4 regions of the Peribacillus phoenicis genome follow, and region 1 is predicted to be linked to each of the others. Evidence: predicted binding sites of a transcription regulator. Region 1 holds the regulator's gene; each other region holds the start of a gene.

Region 1 (3,192 bases):
TAGTCGGACAACTAGTTAGGTATCCTCTTTCTTCATCATATGCATAGTCTATGGATTCTTCAATCCAATCGTCAAGAACATTTGCAATCTTTAAGGTTTCCTTCAGCTGCAATCCCGACATTAAACATTGAATACGGAGATGATCCTCTTCATTTATCATGATGCTTATTTCTTCATTTTCCGAAAGGAGACATGCGCTTTTCGCTGAATCTTCGACTAAATGAGGACTGATTAAATGTTTTTCAACGAGAACGCGCTTTTCCAGTGGCTGCAATTGGTCAATCTCTAAAAGTTCCAGTTTCCCAATCTCTGGAGTCACTTCCTCTTCACTTCTTTTTTTGACCAATTCAATTATTTTTTTAGCTTCTTCGTTAGAAAAGGAGGTTGGGAAGGTAAAGTCTTTGAAATTCCTGGCCAGCCGAATCCGCGAACTCAATACAATATCGATTTCCGGCCCTTCGGCACTCATCCAGGAACTCAAAGCGTTTTCTACAAACTTTTCCAAGCTCATAATTCCTCGCCTCCCTCTTGGGCTTCATACCTTTTTTCAAGGGAACGTACCTTATCTCTTACCTCTGCCGCTTTCTCGAATTCCTCTTGATCAATGTGGGCCTTTAAAACTTCTTTCAAATCTGAAATTTGCTTTCGAAGATAGATGGTGCCACCGATCCTTTTTGGAATTTTCCCTATATGTGCTGTATTGCCGCTATGAACTCTCTTTAAAATGGGATTTAACTGTTCATTGAACGTTTTATAACATTCGGCACAGCCAAACTTGCCAATATGGACAAATTCTTTATAAGATCGATGACAATGCGGACAACGCCTCTCTTCCGTTTTAGGAAATGCATTTGCCTTCGTCTGTTGAATATTCGACTCCATATTCAACAATCCTGCTAATAAATTATTTATTGAAAAACCAGGTCCGCCTGCATCCATGAATATTTCGCCTTTTTCCTGAGCACATTTCTCACAAATCATGACTTCAGTCTTTTTTCCATTGATGATTTTGGTGAAGTGCAGGGTAGCAGGCCTTTGATGACATTCTTGGCAAATCAACGTTCATCACCTCTGCCAGTTTCATTTATATTTTAAAGTCGTAAGCATCGCAGTTAAAATTCTTGCCCTAAGTTCATCTCGGTCAGGTAGGTCGATATAAATCACCGATCTATCTATGACGCTCATCATTATCTTTGCTTCTCTTTCATTAATGACGTCTTCATTCATCAGCCGTGAAATTACTCCTTCAGCCATCGATTGAGTTACCCTGGAACCAATAAGCGATAATAATTGGTTGATAAGTTGCACGGAATCCTGTGATTCCACCTTCATGATGCGTATATAACCGCCGCCCCCACGCTTACTCTCTACAACATAACCTCTCTCGATGGTAAACCTGGTATTGATTACGTAATTAATTTGAGAAGGAACACACTGAAATTTATCTGCTATTTCACTTCTTTTAATCTCCAAGATATCTTTTTGACTTATTTCAAGTACTTGCTTCAAATAAGTTTCGATAACATCAGATATGTTTCTCACTCAGCCTCCTCCATTCTGACTTTGACTATATTTGACTATTATTATACAAGGAAAAATGCATTTTGCAACTTAAACGCACTTTCTTTCTGTAATATCCATTTTCTCCAAATTATATGTAGTTACATACCCCATTGAACATTAAAGTTGAAATATCTTACATTAATACCCTAAAAAGATAAATGCAAAACCTGCTATTTTTTCCTTCTCCTTAAGGTTTCACAACTTAAATTCTGCCCAATTCCCAGCTCACCAAAAATAAGGCCAGCCCATGCTGTCACTGAAATAAAAAACTTTTTTAATTACGAACATCAAAAAAGACCAGCCGGATGGCTGATCTTAATAAATGGCTTGGCGGCGTCCTACTCTCACAGGGGGAAACCCCCAACTACCATCGGCGCTGAAGAGCTTAACTGCCGTGTTCGGAATGGGAACGGGTGTGACCTCTTCGCTATCGCCACCAAACATATGAGGAACGTTGTTCCTTCAAAACTAGATAATAAGAAGGTATTTCATTTTTTAAAAAGCGTTGGTTAAGTCCTCGATCTATTAGTATCAGTCAGCTCCACATGTCACCATGCTTCCACCTCTGACCTATCAACCTGATCATCTTTCAGGGATCTTACTAGCTTGCGCCATGGGAAATCTCATCTTGAGGGGGGCTTCATGCTTAGATGCTTTCAGCACTTATCCCGTCCGCACGTAGCTACCCAGCTATGCCTTTGGCAAGACAACTGGTACACCAGCGGTGCGTCCATCCCGGTCCTCTCGTACTAAGGACAGCTCCTCTCAAATTTCCTGCGCCCGCGACGGATAGGGACCGAACTGTCTCACGACGTTCTGAACCCAGCTCGCGTACCGCTTTAATGGGCGAACAGCCCAACCCTTGGGACCGACTACAGCCCCAGGATGCGATGAGCCGACATCGAGGTGCCAAACCTCCCCGTCGATGTGGACTCTTGGGGGAGATAAGCCTGTTATCCCCGGGGTAGCTTTTATCCGTTGAGCGATGGCCCTTCCATGCGGAACCACCGGATCACTAAGCCCGACTTTCGTCCCTGCTCGACTTGTAGGTCTCGCAGTCAAGCTCCCTTGTGCCTTTACACTCTACGAATGATTTCCAACCATTCTGAGGGAACCTTTGGGCGCCTCCGTTACTCTTTAGGAGGCGACCGCCCCAGTCAAACTGCCCACCTGACACTGTCTCCCACCCCGATAAGGGGCGCGGGTTAGAATTTCAATACAGCCAGGGTAGTATCCCACCAACGCCTCCACCGAAGCTGGCGCTCCGGCTTCTCAGGCTCCTACCTATCCTGTACAAGCTGTACCAAAATTCAATATCAGGCTGCAGTAAAGCTCCACGGGGTCTTTCCGTCCTGTCGCGGGTAACCTGCATCTTCACAGGTACTATAATTTCACCGAGTCTCTCGTTGAGACAGTGCCCAGATCGTTACACCTTTCGTGCGGGTCGGAACTTACCCGACAAGGAATTTCGCTACCTTAGGACCGTTATAGTTACGGCCGCCGTTTACTGGGGCTTCGGTTCAAAGCTTCGCTTGCGCTAACCTCTCCCCTTAACCTTCCAGCACCGGGCAGGTGTCAGCCCCTATACTTCGCCTTGCGGCTTCGCAGAGACCTGTGTTTTTGCTAAAC
Region 2 (3,192 bases), 2.8 Mb from region 1:
ATCTTTAAAAGTAACGGTCCGGCCTTGACTGTCGGTTAAGCGGCCATCTTCCATGATTTGCAGGAACATATGCATTACATCCGGATGTGCCTTTTCGATTTCATCCAATAAGATGATACTGTAAGGCTTTCGGCGAACTTTTTCCGTCAATTGTCCAGCTTCCTCATGTCCTACATATCCAGGAGGAGAACCGATTAATTTAGAAACACTGTGTTTCTCCATGAATTCACTCATGTCAAGACGAATCATCGCTTCCTTGTCCCCGAATAATTCCTCAGCAAGACTTTTTGCCAATTCGGTTTTACCGACTCCTGTCGGACCAACGAAAAGGAAAGAACCGGTAGGACGGTTTTTTGATTTTAACCCGGCACGACTTCTTCGAACGGCCTTGGACACCTTTTTGACAGCTTCTTCCTGCCCGATTACTTTTTTCATCAGCTCCGCTTGGAGGTGAACCATTCTTTCTTGCTCATCTTCTTGGAGCTTACCTACAGGTATACCAGTCTTTTGTTCGATGATATTTTGAATGTCTTCAACGGTAACGGTTGGCTTAATTGCAGCTTCCCCAGCCTGCAATGACTTTTCCAGTTTTTCTTCTTCATCACGAAGAACGGCAGCTTTTTCATATGCTTCTTCTTTTAAGGCCATTTCTTTTTCTTTATAGATTTGAGCCAGACGCTCTTTCATGTTTTCTACTTGGCCGTCTTCGATGGTCAAGTTCAATTTGGAACCTGCTTCATCCATTAAGTCTATTGCCTTATCAGGCAGGAAACGGTCTTGAATGTAGCGGTTCGAAAGTTCAACAGCCGCTTTAAGGGCTTCCTCACTATATGTCACACCATGATAAGATTCGTAACTATCCTTTAATCCACGTAAGATGACAAGTGCCTCAGCCGTTGTCGGCTCATTAACGTGTACAGGCTGGAAGCGCCTTTCAAGGGCACCATCTTTTTCAATTTTCCTATATTCTGATAAAGTGGTTGCTCCGACAAGCTGGAGTTCGCCGCGTGCAAGTGCAGGCTTCAAGATATTTCCTGCATCCATTGATCCTTCGGCCGAACCCGCTCCCACTAGCTGATGAATTTCATCGATGAATAGTATGACATTTTTTCTTTCCTGTAATTCGCTGATCAATTGCTTCATTCGTTCTTCGAATTGCCCTCTAATTCCAGTATTCGACACAAGGGACGCTACATCAAGCATATATACAAGCTTATTACGTAATTTAACTGGCACTGAACCTTCAACAATCGCTAAAGCAAGACCTTCAGCAATGGCTGTTTTACCGACACCAGGTTCACCGATTAAAACTGGATTATTTTTATTGCGCCTATTTAGAACTTCAATGACGCGTTTAATTTCTTCATTTCGTCCGATAACCGGATCAATAAGTCCTGCTTTAGCAGCATCGGTCAAATTGCGGCCATACTCCTCAAGCAATCCTCCATCCTCGCCATGTTCAGCTGAATCCGGTTTTGGTACACCATTATAATTAAATGGATTGAATGAATTTGGAGATCCGTTAAATTGGAATTTCCCTATATCCATTCCGCCCATAGCTGCTCCAAGTTTGTTTCGCTCTTCTTTATAACAAGTGGAGCACAGTTTCACATCATGCTCCTGACCATTCATATTTAGGTGAACTTGAATATTAGCTTGGTTTACATGGCATTTTTCACAAAGCATGTAGTACTCCTCCTTTAAAAAATGAATTTAAAAATCTTTGACCTTCTTTGACTTTCTGACTTTATTATACATTGACCTTCTTTGACTTTCAATAATTTTGTCTGGGAATTTTTTTGATAAAAAAAGAAATTACCTTGAATTGGTTTGCTAAGCATATTAAACTATCCATTTCCAGTCAAATAAAAAGATTCTATGTATGCCTCTTAGTATATTCAGTTAGTATTGATTACCCACTTCAGGACTCACCATAACCTTAACTATTAACAAAACGCCAATTCTATTGTCCATATGCACCTCATCCACTCTAATTTTTTAAAACAAAAAAAGACTTTATTAAGTCTCTTTAAGGTTTGTACAATTTTTAAACGTTGGATTTCCACTCCAGGTACTCGCTTTCCGCGGGCGGTCGGGGAGCCTCCTCGGCGTCTTCGCGCCTGTGGGGTCTCCCCTTGACGCGCTTTTCCCGCAGGAGTCTCGCACACCCGTTCCAATCAACTTTGTTTTAACTTTAAGATAGAACACTTTTGCCTACAGTCTTTTTTGTTTTTAAGTAGTATTAATACTTGAGGTGATATCGAACTTTCTAAAAAGTCCCCTCGTTGTCCAACCCATGCCATGCTTTCCTTTCCGCTATAGCTGCTTCAATTCCAATAAAAAATCAAAAAGGTTTCGGAATGAAACCTTCCGAAACCTTTTTGGCTACAAATTGAAAGAGACTTCATTAAGTCTCTTAGCTTTTTTATATTAAGAATGATTTTCTTCTATTATATACGTTTCGCACCAATATACTTTGGCTTCCAATAGGTATTATTGGTTTTAGCGTATGACACTCCTTTAGATGATGAAGAGTGTATGAATTCATTGTTTCCTATGTATATAGCCACATGTGTAGGTTTATTCGCTTTATTTGGTGCAAAAAACATTAAGTCACCTTTTTGCAGGCTTTTAACTTTCTTACCTTTTTTATATATGTCAGCAGCAGTTCTTGGTAAATTCTTACCAGCTTTTTGATATGAATACTTCACTAAACCGGAACAATCAAAACCTGAAGAAGAAATGCCACCCATTTTATATTTTGTACCTAATTCACTTTTAGCCACTTTAATAGCTTTTGTATGATATGAAGCAGCTTCCACTTGGTCCCCAGCAAAGGATGCGGTTACAAGCGTAATAGCCAATGACAATCCGACGACAATTTTCTTAAACAAATTATTTTACCCCCTGATGTGATTTGCTAAACCTAATATACTAGAAAAGGTATATCACTCGCATCACAGGATCTTTACAAATATGTTACATTTAGTAGATTTAGGAAGAATGACCATATAAAACATAAAAATAAGTCGAATGATGTGTCCATTTAGCTTAAAACTTACTTTTTCTCATAGAAAAAACAGTAGTTAGATAACCACTGTCCAGTTTATCGATAAAAGAAGATTCGAGAATTTTAATATCCTTCATGTTTTTTATTTGATTATACGAATGGATCCCGCTCTAAAATGAAGA
Region 3 (3,192 bases), 460 kb from region 1:
GCGGTAAAGCGGAATTGTGTGCGCTTATCCGGATGAACGGATCCCTTTCATTTTCTAATCGGAAGCTTGTTGTGGATATTCAAACTGAGAATGCTGCGATTGCCAGAAGGATCTATACGCTGCTGAAAAAAAGTTATGAGGTCCAGGTCGAGCTGTTGGTCCGTAAAAAGATGAAGCTTAAAAAGAATAATGTATATATTGTCAGGATGTCATCCGGAGGGCAGCGGGTTTTAACCGATTTGGAAATTTTAGGCGATGGCTTTGAAATTCTCCATGCTATATCCGATACTATTGTTGGGAAGAAATGCTGTAAGCGTTCTTACCTAAGAGGTGCATTTCTTGCGGGGGGTTCGGTGAATAATCCAGAAACGTCTTCCTATCACCTTGAAATTTTCTCACTTTATAAAGAGCACAATGATGCCCTTTGTGAGCTAATGAATAAGTTTGGCTTGAAGGCCAAGACGCTTGAACGCAAGAAAGGGTACATCATTTATTTGAAAGAAGCCGAAAAGATTGCCGAGTTTTTAAGTATAGTTGGCGCCCATTCAGCTTTATTAAGGTTCGAAGATGTACGGATTGTCCGTGATATGCGTAATTCAGTGAATCGGCTTGTGAATTGTGAAACAGCCAATTTGAACAAAACGATCGGGGCCTCATTACGCCAGGTTGAAAATATCCATTATATCGAGGATACGGTGGGGTTAGGCATTTTACCGGATAAGCTTCGGGAAATTGCGGAGCTTAGGATAGCGTTTCAGGATATAACCTTAAAGGAACTAGGGGAAATGGTTTCTGGGGGGACCATCAGTAAATCCGGGATTAATCACCGATTGCGAAAGATTGATGAAATAGCTGACAGGCTCCGTGGGGGAGAGGCTATTGCTGCGAAAAAATAAAGCTAACAGGGGAGATCAAGATGGTGGAAAAGCAAGTTGAGGTAAAATTGAAAACGGGTTTACAGGCGCGGCCGGCGGCTCTTTTTGTACAAGAAGCTAACCGCTTTCATTCAGATGTTTTTCTTGAAAAAGAAGGAAAGAAAGTGAACGCAAAAAGTATAATGGGATTAATGAGCCTTGCCATCAGTTCTGGCGTGACCGTGAAGTTAATCGTCGAAGGACGCGATGAAAAAGAAGCGTTAGAGGCATTGGAAGAGTTCGTTCAGCAAGAGGGTTAAAAGAAAAGGATGCTTAAAAGAGCATCCTTTTTTTTCATTATGTAAAAAAGCTCCGGAAGTCGCTAAAGGCGTTCTCCGGAGCCGGTTGTTGCAAGATTATTTAGAGTCTTTTTTATCATCAAGGATGCTGCGCGTGATGACTTTGTCGATCAAGCCATATTCAAGGGCTCTTTCGGAAGTCATGAAGTTATCACGTTCCGTATCTCTTTGAAGGACTTCAATAGGTTGACCAGTACGTTCTGCCAAGATTTGGTTCAGTTTATCTTTCAAGTGAAGGATACGGCGGGCAGCAATTTCAATTTCTGTAGCTTGACCTTGAGCTCCTCCAAGTGGTTGGTGAATCATGACTTCACTGTTTGGCAACGCATAACGTTTGCCTTTTTCGCCAGCGGCCAATAGGAAAGCACCCATGGAAGCGGCCATACCGATGCATACTGTGGATACATTAGGTTTGATATATTGCATAGTATCGTAAATGGCCATACCGGAAGTGATGCTTCCACCAGGGCTGTTGATGTATAGAGTGATATCTTTTTCAGGATTTTCCGCTTCTAAAAATAGTAATTGAGCAACAATGGAGTTGGAAACATTATCGTCAATTGCACTTCCTAGCATAATGATCCGGTCTTTTAATAAACGGGAATAAATATCGTAGGCACGCTCCCCACGACTTGTTTGTTCGATAACTGTAGGAATTAAATTCATGTTCATTTCCTCCTTCGATTAAGAGAATCATTTAAATTCTTTATGTATGTATGATACACTTTTTGGTCAATTTAGGTCAAACAAAACAAACCCTATAATGGATAATTTGTTCGACAATTTTCTGGCTATGGCTCCTTCCTGATAGATTACTTTATATATTATGCCGCACAGGGATGAATTTCCACATTACCCATAATACCCAAAAGAAGAAGTTTTAAACCTGATAACCCTTGCAAAGGAGGGGATTCTATCATATAATGAAGTCTGTTGAAAAAATATTTTCTAATACGCCCTCGTAGTGCAACGGATAGAACGCAAGCCTCCGAAGCTTGAAATGCAGGTTCGATTCCTGCCGAGGGCATTACCAATCTTCTGCTTAATAAAGCGGGGGATTTTTTATTGGTCAATTTTAAGAGTGTTCCTAAGATTTTTGGTGAATTTACTCGTTTTCTGTAATATTTCATCGAATTCTGGAATGTCAGGCCTGTCTTGAAAATATTCGCCCACACTATTAAAAAATGGTGATTTTTCAATAAAAGTAGTTGTTAAATTTGCATTTCTAACATATAGTATTTAAAAACAAATAAACTATTCAGAAAAAAACGTAAGCGTTTTCATGGGTTTTTGTGTAGAATTTTCTCCTGATAATGTAAAATGGAGTGGGGGAGGGGTGAATCGATGAGTATGAATATGAAAGCGGGACTTTTTCAACAGCAAACATTAAAGATGGCAATGACCCAGGAGCTTATGCAAGCTATTACATTGCTGCAATACTCCTCGCAGGAGCTATCGGCTTTTTTAGAAAATAAAATGGTGGAGAATCCATTACTGTCCATAGATCAGCCAACATCGGCTTTATTTCAGCCAACTTTTGACCGGAAAAAGGGGAAACGGACTCTTAAGAATACGTATGATGCCAACTATTGGATTGAACAGATCAGTGAAGATACTATATCGCTTGAACAGCATATCATGTCCCAGGTGAATCACCAGCAGCTTACCGGTGAGCAGCAGAAGGCATTGCTGCTATTAATTCATAACCTTGATGAAAACGGTTACTTGAGGACTGAGCTGGATGATATATGTATCCCAGGTATATCTCCGATCGTTTTGGAAGAAAGCCTCTCAATTTTACAGGAACTCGAGCCGCATGGAATTGGAGCTAGAAATCTTCAAGAGTGCCTGTTGCTTCAAGTGCAAGCAGAAGGTATGAATCTGCTTGCAGAATCGATCATAGAAAACCATTTCCTCGATTTTGCGGAAAAGCGCTGGAAAGACCTAAGTAAGAAAATCGGTGTTACAATGAAGGAGAT
Region 4 (3,192 bases), 4.3 Mb from region 1:
CGTTTCTGCCAAAGCTTTTACCAATTCGGTTTTACCTACACCCGTTGGCCCAAGAAAAATGAATGAACCGATTGGTCTGTTTGGATCTTTAATTCCAGCCCTTGCCCTTAAAACAGCATCGGATACGAGTTCCACCGCTTCTCCTTGACCTATTACGCGTTCATGCAGGATATCAGATAGGCGAAGCAGCTTCTCCCTTTCACTTTCCACCAGCTTGCTAATCGGAATCCCCGTCCACCTTGCAACAATCGAGGCAATTTCCTCCTCCGTCACTTCCTGGCGAAGCAATCGAGATTCCTGTTTTTCCTTTTCCAATTCGTCTTCCATTGCGTCCAATTCTTTTTGAAGCTGCGGAATCCTTCCATGCCGAAGTTCAGCTGCCCGGTTAAGGTCATAGTCATTCTCTGCCTGTTCCAGTTCATGTCGCAGTTTCTCAAGCTCTTCACGTTGATCCTGCACCTTTTGAAGCGCTGATTTCTCCATTTGCCACTTCGATTTCATGCTATTAGCTTGATCCTGAAGTTCTGATAGTTCTTTTTGAAGCACTTCCAGCCTTGCTCTGCTTTGAAGGTCCTCCTCATTCTTCAAGGCCGCCTCTTCAATTTCAAGTTGCATGACTTTTCTCGTGATTTCATCCAACTCGGATGGCATTGAGTCGATTTCCATTCGGATCATCGCACATGCTTCATCCACAAGATCTATCGCTTTATCCGGTAAAAACCGCTCCGTTATATATCGGTTCGAAAGGACAGAGGCCGCAACGATCGCCCGATCGTGTATCCTGACGCCATGGTGAATTTCAAACCTTTCCTTTAATCCCCGCAAAATTGAAATAGTATCTTCAACATCCGGTTCGGGAACCAGAACCTGTTGGAAACGGCGTTCAAGAGCCGGATCCTTTTCAATATATTGCCGATATTCATCAAGGGTCGTTGCACCGATACAATGCAGCTCACCGCGCGCAAGCATCGGCTTTAACATATTTCCGGCATCAAGTGCGCCATCCGTTCTTCCTGCACCGACAATTGTGTGCAATTCATCAATGAATAATAGAATTTTACCGTCACTCTTCTTGATCTCATTCAAGACCGCTTTTAGGCGTTCCTCAAATTCACCGCGGAATTTGGCGCCAGCGACAAGCGCACTCATATCCAGTGAAAAAACGGTCTTGTCCTTTAATCCCTCAGGCACATCCTTCCTGACGATCCTTTGTGCCAGCCCCTCGACGATGGCTGTTTTACCTACTCCGGGTTCTCCTATCAATACAGGATTATTTTTCGTTTTACGTGAAAGGATCCGTATTACGTTACGGATTTCCGTATCACGGCCGATTACGGGATCTACCTTCCCCGATTTAACCTCAGCAACAAGATCTCTGCCGTATTTTTTCAGTACTTCATAAGTGCTTTCAGGATTTTGACTAGTCACTCGCTGATTCCCCCTTATATCGTTTATAACCTGTTTTGCTTTATCATAATCAATTCCATATGATGAAAAAAGCCTGTTCACATTCGTTTTATTGACTTGCAGCGACGCAAGCAGTATATGTTCGACAGATAAGTATTCATCCTCCCACATCTGCATTTCCTTTTCGGCAGCCGTCAACATTTGCTGCAGGGAGGATGACATGTAAACCTGGGAAACACTCCCGCTCACTTCCGGTAATCGATCCAGTTCCTTATTTAGCTCTATATCAAATAGATTCATCGGTTTACCAGATTCAGATAAAATCCTGATTAATAAACTTTCATCCTGTTCCATTAAGGCCTTTAATAAATGAAGCTCCGTCAGCTCGGGATTCCCTCTATCTTTGGCTAGTTCCTGGCCGCCGATGAACGCCTGTTGGGTTCTCTCCGTCATTTTATTAATATCCATCTTAAAACCTCCCATTCATCTCTATCATGAACGAATTCCCACTCGGTTTGACCAAATTTGACCTTTATATTTTCATTATACTTCTAATTTTCCCCATGTAAAGGAAAGTTATATAAAATGCAGGAAGTATGGACGATAAACGGCAAAAGCCTTTCTTCATATAGAAGAAAGGCTTTTGCCGTTTGTACAATTTGGTTGATTTCCTCTCCAGGCACTCGCTTTCCGCGGGAGGTCCGCCCTCGGCGTCTTTACGCCTGCGGGGTCTCGCTTTTCTAAGCAGGAGTCTCGTACACCCGCTCCAATCAACTTTGTTTTAACTTTTAGATGCATAGATGAAACAAAACGAATTATGCTTTCACGGCCGTTTTATTATAACCATGAAATTCATCGACGAATTGGAAATCCTTATCCGTCCGACCTGCAAGGATCGTATCTCGTAGCAGAATGCCTGCATCGGTCGTATTGTGGATGATTTCCCCCCACATTCTTGCGCTCGATTGAACATTAGCCGTGCGCGGTATGCGTTCCTCTTGATATTCCAAAAATGCCTGTTCAATGTCATTCCCATGCTTATGAAGCATATCCGACAAATAAGCTGCATCTTCTAAAGCCTGGCAAGCTCCTTGTGCCAAGTATTGAAGCATCGGATGTGCCGCATCTCCCATAAGCGTAATTCTTCCTTTTGTCCAATTATCGATTGGTAGTCGGTCATACATTGGCCAGCGGCGTTGCCTTTGGATGAATGAAATCGCATTCTGAACAAGCTCACAAGTTCCGGCAAACACACGGTCCATTTCTTCCGGGGTTCCCCATTGATCTGTTTTTTCGTTTTCTTCCGTATATTGAGAACTTTTGAAGACAACTACTTGGTTGTATAGTTCTCCCCTTCTAACCGGATATTGAACAAGATGAAGGTCTGGCCCAACCCACATATAAACATCATCTAAATCTCCATGGCTCGTAACCTCTTCCATCGGGATCGCTCCCCTGTATGCAACATATTGAGAGCAGACCGGCTGATCTTCCACAAAAAGTTTCCGTGCCTTGGACCATAATCCATCGGCTCCAATGACAGCAGTTCCTGAATGTTGGGACCCGTTGGCAGAAGTAACCGTCACTTCACCTTCATTTTCTACTGTCTCAATAATGGTTTGATTCGTAACCAGTTCGATATACGGGTTCTTTTCACATGCTTCAGCCAGTACTTTATGCAAATCGGAACGATGCAAAACAACATATGGAGCTCCATATCTTTCTTTGTAAACATCACCTAAATCCAAAGCGGAAAGCTCTTTTCCGGAAAAGGCATCCATCAGC

What was found. Region 1 encodes CtsR, which represses protease genes until heat stress. Its sites were predicted from a motif close to ATGGTCAATAAAGGTCAAACA; they were not measured.
Region 2: ABC374_RS11820 (ATP-dependent Clp protease ATP-binding subunit) is a predicted target of CtsR. The motif match lies at 1,721-1,741, and genes of this name have one in related genera.
Region 3: clpP (ATP-dependent Clp endopeptidase proteolytic subunit ClpP) is a predicted target of CtsR. The motif match lies at 1,942-1,962, and genes of this name have one in related genera.
Region 4: clpB (ATP-dependent chaperone ClpB) is a predicted target of CtsR. The motif match lies at 1,920-1,940, and genes of this name have one in related genera.

The regions. Positions count from the first base shown of each region.
Region 1 is NZ_JBDFMF010000001.1:5,258,362-5,261,553, reverse strand. Features, by position in the region: gene mcsB (protein-arginine kinase McsB) at 1-511, opposite strand, end outside; gene mcsA (protein-arginine kinase activator protein McsA) at 508-1,059, opposite strand; gene ABC374_RS26100 (CtsR family transcriptional regulator) at 1,081-1,542, opposite strand; rRNA gene rrf (5S ribosomal RNA) at 1,889-2,004, opposite strand; rRNA gene ABC374_RS26090 (23S ribosomal RNA) at 2,069-3,192, opposite strand, start outside.
Region 2 is NZ_JBDFMF010000001.1:2,410,654-2,413,845, forward strand. Features, by position in the region: gene ABC374_RS11820 (ATP-dependent Clp protease ATP-binding subunit) at 1-1,686, opposite strand, end outside; gene ABC374_RS11825 (C40 family peptidase) at 2,451-2,894, opposite strand.
Region 3 is NZ_JBDFMF010000001.1:4,800,106-4,803,297, reverse strand. Features, by position in the region: gene whiA (DNA-binding protein WhiA) at 1-896, shown strand, start outside; gene ABC374_RS23855 (HPr family phosphocarrier protein) at 917-1,174, shown strand; gene clpP (ATP-dependent Clp endopeptidase proteolytic subunit ClpP) at 1,271-1,879, opposite strand; tRNA gene ABC374_RS23845 (tRNA-Arg) at 2,169-2,240, shown strand; gene rpoN (RNA polymerase factor sigma-54) at 2,558-3,192, shown strand, end outside.
Region 4 is NZ_JBDFMF010000001.1:956,679-959,870, reverse strand. Features, by position in the region: gene clpB (ATP-dependent chaperone ClpB) at 1-1,875, opposite strand, end outside; gene ABC374_RS04785 (FAD-dependent monooxygenase) at 2,223-3,192, opposite strand, start outside.